2 regions of the Streptomyces sp. NPDC088147 genome follow, and region 2 is predicted to be linked to the other one. Evidence: riboswitches for the same ligand, from Rfam matches in the RefSeq annotation. Region 2 holds a riboswitch; the other holds the start of a gene.
What was found. A riboswitch is a leader RNA that binds a small molecule or an ion and turns the genes downstream of it on or off. The one in region 2 is predicted to bind S-adenosylmethionine.
Positions count from the first base shown of each region.

Region 1: another riboswitch for S-adenosylmethionine. It lies ahead of ACIOGX_RS09075 (aminotransferase class V-fold PLP-dependent enzyme); the one in region 2 lies ahead of thrC (threonine synthase).

Region 1 is NZ_JBIUSY010000002.1:870,623-872,817, forward strand. It holds gene trpD (anthranilate phosphoribosyltransferase) at 1-759, shown strand, start outside; SAM riboswitch class IV at 996-1,113, shown strand; gene ACIOGX_RS09075 (aminotransferase class V-fold PLP-dependent enzyme) at 1,311-2,195, shown strand, end outside.
Region 2 is NZ_JBIUSY010000005.1:512,786-514,980, forward strand. It holds gene thrC (threonine synthase) at 1-1,046, opposite strand, end outside; SAM riboswitch class I at 1,064-1,193, opposite strand; gene ACIOGX_RS20265 (glucosyl-3-phosphoglycerate synthase) at 1,362-2,195, shown strand, end outside.

The sequences.
Region 1 (2,195 bases), on a different contig from region 2:
GTCAATATCTCGACCATGTCGTCGATCGTGGTCGCCGGCACCGGCGCGAAGGTCGTCAAGCACGGCAACCGCGCCGCGTCCTCGGCGAGCGGAGCCTCCGACGTACTGGAGAAGCTCGGCGTCAACCTGGAACTGACCCCCCAGCGGGTCGCCGAGGTCGCCGAGGAAGCGGGCATCACCTTCTGCTTCGCCGTGAAGTTCCACCCCGCGCTGCGCCATGTGGCCGCCGCGCGAGGCGAGTTGGGCATCCGTACCACCTTCAACTTCCTGGGCCCGCTCACCAACCCGGCGAAGGTACGCGCGCAGGCGACGGGCGTCGCCGACGCCCGGATGGCACCGATCGTCGCGGGCGTACTGGCCGAGCGCGGCTCCTCCGCGCTGGTCTTCCGCGGCGACGACGGCCTCGACGAGCTGACGACCACCGCGACGTCGCGGGTATGGGTCGTCCGCGACGGCAAGGTGTCCGAGGAGACGTTCGACCCGCGGGACGTGGGCCTGGACGTGGTGCCCGTGGAGGCGCTGCGCGGCGCGGACGCGTCGTACAACGCGGATGTCGCGCGGCGGCTGCTGGCGGGGGAGACGGGGCCGGTGCGGGACGCGGTGCTGCTGAACTCGGCGGCGGCGCTGGTGGCGCTGGATCCGACGGGGGAGTCGCTGGAGGCGCAGCTGTCGGCGGGGATGGAGAGGGCGGCGGAGTCGATCGACTCGGGCGAGGCGGGGCGGGCTCTCGCCCGCTGGATCGCGTCGTCGCATTCGTAGCGCCGCGCCTCCCTGGCGGGGGGCGTGGTCCGGGGCGCGTAAGGGTGCGTTTCGGCGGCTGCCGGTTTCCGGGTGCGGGTTGCTGGGTGTGGGTACGGGTGCGTTTCGGCTGGGGCCGGTGGTCGGGGTGCGGGTTGTCGCCGTTCCCGGGCCCCGGCCCACGACAGCGAGACCGCGACCCGGCGACCGCACCCACCCCCACCCCCCCGCCACCCCTATGGCATAATCTCCGGCAAGGTCATGAGCGACAGCGATTAAGGCCCCGGCTCGCTGTCCGGCAACCCTCCGTCCGTGGCGGGGTGCCCCGGGTGAAGACCAGGCCGTAGGCAGCGAGGTCTGCGGCAAGCGCGGACCCCTGCCACCTTTGGGGTCCTGGTCCTCAAGGGAGCAGTCTCGTGAGCAAGCGAATGCGTTAGGGCGATCGCGCCCCCTCTTCAACACCTCCGCACGGTGACCCGTGCGTCGAGGCACACCCCCGCCAGCATCGCGGCGCAGCCGCGCACCGCGGGGACTTGAAGCCGTTCCGACTTGTCCCGCCGGGAGATATCGCCATGTCCGCACGCCCGAACGCCGTCACCACGACCCTCTCCGACGACCCCGCCTGCGCCGCCCCGCTGCCGGTGCTCGGGCGTGAGGTGAGCGTCCCGCTCGTCACCGGTGGCGAGGTCACCTACGCCGCGCTCGACTACGCCGCCAGTGCTCCCGCCCTTCAGCGGGTGTGGGACGACGTCGCCGCGTACGCTCCGTACTACGGCAGTGTCCACCGGGGCGCCGGTTATCTCTCGCAGCTCTCCACGGATCTGTTCGAGAACAGCCGCCGCACGGTCGCGGAGTTCCTCGGCTGCCGCCCCGATGACCAGGTCGTCTTCACCCGCTCGACCACCGACTCGCTCAATCTGCTGGCGGCCGTGCTCCCCGCGGAGTGCGAGGTGTTCGTGTTCGAGACCGAGCATCACGCGTCCCTGCTGCCGTGGCGGGACGCGCAGGTGACGTATCTGAACGCTCCCAGGACGCCGGGCGAGGCCGTCGCCACGCTGGAGCGGGCACTCGCCGGGCGGGGGACCGCGGGGCCGGCGCTGGTCTGTGTGACCGGTGCGTCCAATGTGACCGGCGAGCTGTGGCCCGTACGGGAGTTGGCCGCCGCCGCGCACGCGGGGGGTGCCCGTATCGTGCTGGACGCCGCTCAGCTCGCGCCGCACCACCCCGTGGACATCGCCGAGCTGGAGGTCGACTGGGTGGCCTTCTCCGGGCACAAGCTGTACGCGCCGTTCGGTTCCGGGGTGCTCGCGGGGCGGGCCGACTGGCTCCAGGACGCGGAGCCGTATCTCGCCGGGGGCGGCGCCAGCCGTAAGGTGGCGCGCCGGGCCGATGGCGGGGTGGAGGTCGACTGGCACACCACGGCGGCCCGTCATGAGGCCGGTTCGCCCAATGTCATC
Region 2 (2,195 bases):
TCGGTGACGTCCTCGACGGCGCCGCCGGTACGGCGGGCGATGTCCAGGACGTACGGGCCGTCGGCCGGGTTGCCGATCGCCAGGGACTTGGCGATGGTGTCCGGCTTCTGCGGCCGTACGACGTCGTGTCCGGCCTTGAAGGCGGTGGACACCGGCGAGCAGCCCTCGGCCTGGGCGCCGAAGATCTTGTACGGCTTGTCCTCGACCAGACCGAGCTTGATCAGTTCCTGGAGACCCTTGTCGATCTTCGTGAGCTGCGAGCCCGAGGCGATCGGGACGACGATCTGGTCGGGCAGCCGCCAGCCGAGCTGCTCGCAGATCTCGTACGCCAGCGTCTTGGAGCCCTCGCCGTAGTACGGGCGCAGGTTGACGTTGACGAAGCCCCAGCCCTCGCCGAGCGGGTCGCCGATCAGCTCGGAACAGAAGCGGTTGACGTCGTCGTAGTTGCCCTCGATGCCGACGAGTTCACCGCCGTACACCGCCGCCATGACGACCTTGCCCTGCTCCAGGTCGTGCGGGATGAAGACGCAGGAACGGAAGCCGGCGCGGGCGGCGGCGGCGCCGACGGCACCGGCCAGATTGCCCGTGGAGGAGCAGGAGAGCGTGGTGAATCCGAAGGCGCGGGCGGCCTCGACGGCGATGGCGACGACACGGTCCTTGAAGGAGTGCGTCGGGTTGCCGGAGTCGTCCTTGATGTGGAGGGAGCCGGTGACGCCCAGTTCACGGGCGAGGTTGTCGGCCTTGACGAGCTTGGTGAAGCCGGGGTTGATGTTGGGCTTCGTGGCCACGTCGGCGGGGACGGGCAGCAGCGGCGCGTAGCGCCAGATGTTGTCCGGGCCCTCGGCGATGCGCTTCTTCAGCTCTTCGGGGGTGCCGCTCGGCAGGTCGTACGCGACTTCGAGCGGCCCGAAACAGTCGGCGCAGGCGAAGATCGGTCCGAGGTCGAAGCGCTGTCCGCATTCGCGGCACGAGAGTGCGGCGGCGGGTCCGAGATCAACGGCGCCGGTGTCGGAGCCGGTGTTCTGTTCGGCGGTCTGCACAGCCATGGAGGCGAGGCCCTTTCTCCTCATCTTCCTCGCGACGTACTTCGCCACGAGACGGAATTGGCACCTTCCCCACCGTGACCTCGAATGGTCGGCGGGAGGGTTGCCGGGACTTCAACGGGCCGTTCCCTCAGTCCCTCTGGATGAGCGCTATGGCACCGGACCCGGGGTCCGGTGCGTTTTTCCACGTAACGACCCCCGGCATGCGTGGGTCATTCGTGTTGTTCAAGACTGTAACCGAAGGAACGGACGGTTGAGATAGTGGTCCGCACCGCGAGATGGATCACGTTCATGGCACACGCACAGGGAGTACCGACCGTGCTGGAAGAGGTGGAGCACTGGCTGACCAGGCGTTCCTGGTCCGTGGCCGACCGCCCGCTCGACCGGCTGATGGTGGCGAAGGCCGCGCGCGGGACGACGGTGAGTGTGGTCCTTCCGGCGCTGAACGAGGAGGAGACGGTCGGCGAGATCGTGTCCGTGATCCGGCGCGAACTGATGGAGCGGGTGCGGCTCGTCGATGAACTGGTGGTGGTCGATTCCGGTTCCACCGACCGTACGGCCGCGGTCGCCGAGGCGGCGGGAGCGCGCGTGGAGCACCGGGACGCGATACTGCCGCGGCTGCCGGCCCTGCCCGGCAAGGGCGAGGTGCTGTGGCGGTCGCTGCTGGTGACGAGCGGCGAGGTCGTGTGCTTCGTGGACGCCGATCTGCGGAGGTTTTCGGCCGATTTCGTGTCGGGGATCGTGGGGCCGCTGCTGACCGACCAGGACGTGCAGTTCGTCAAGGCGATGTACGACCGCCCGCTGCTCCAGCCCGCGGCTGGACACCCCGGTCAGGGAGACCGGGAGAGCCAGGGTGGCCAGGGGAGCCAGGAAGGTCGGGGGAGCCAGGGCGGTCAGGGCGGGCGCGTGACCGAGTTGGTGGCCCGGCCGCTGCTCAATCTGCACTGGCCCCGGCTGGCCGGTTTCGTACAGCCGCTCGGTGGTGAGTACGCGGCGCGGCGCTCGCTGCTGGAACGGCTGCCGTTCCCCGTCGGGTACGGCGTGGAGCTGGGGCTGCTCGTGGACGCGCTGCACACGGCGGGTCTCGACGCGCTGGGGCAGGTCGACGTCGGGGTGCGGATCCACCGCCACCAGGACGAACGGGCGCTGGGG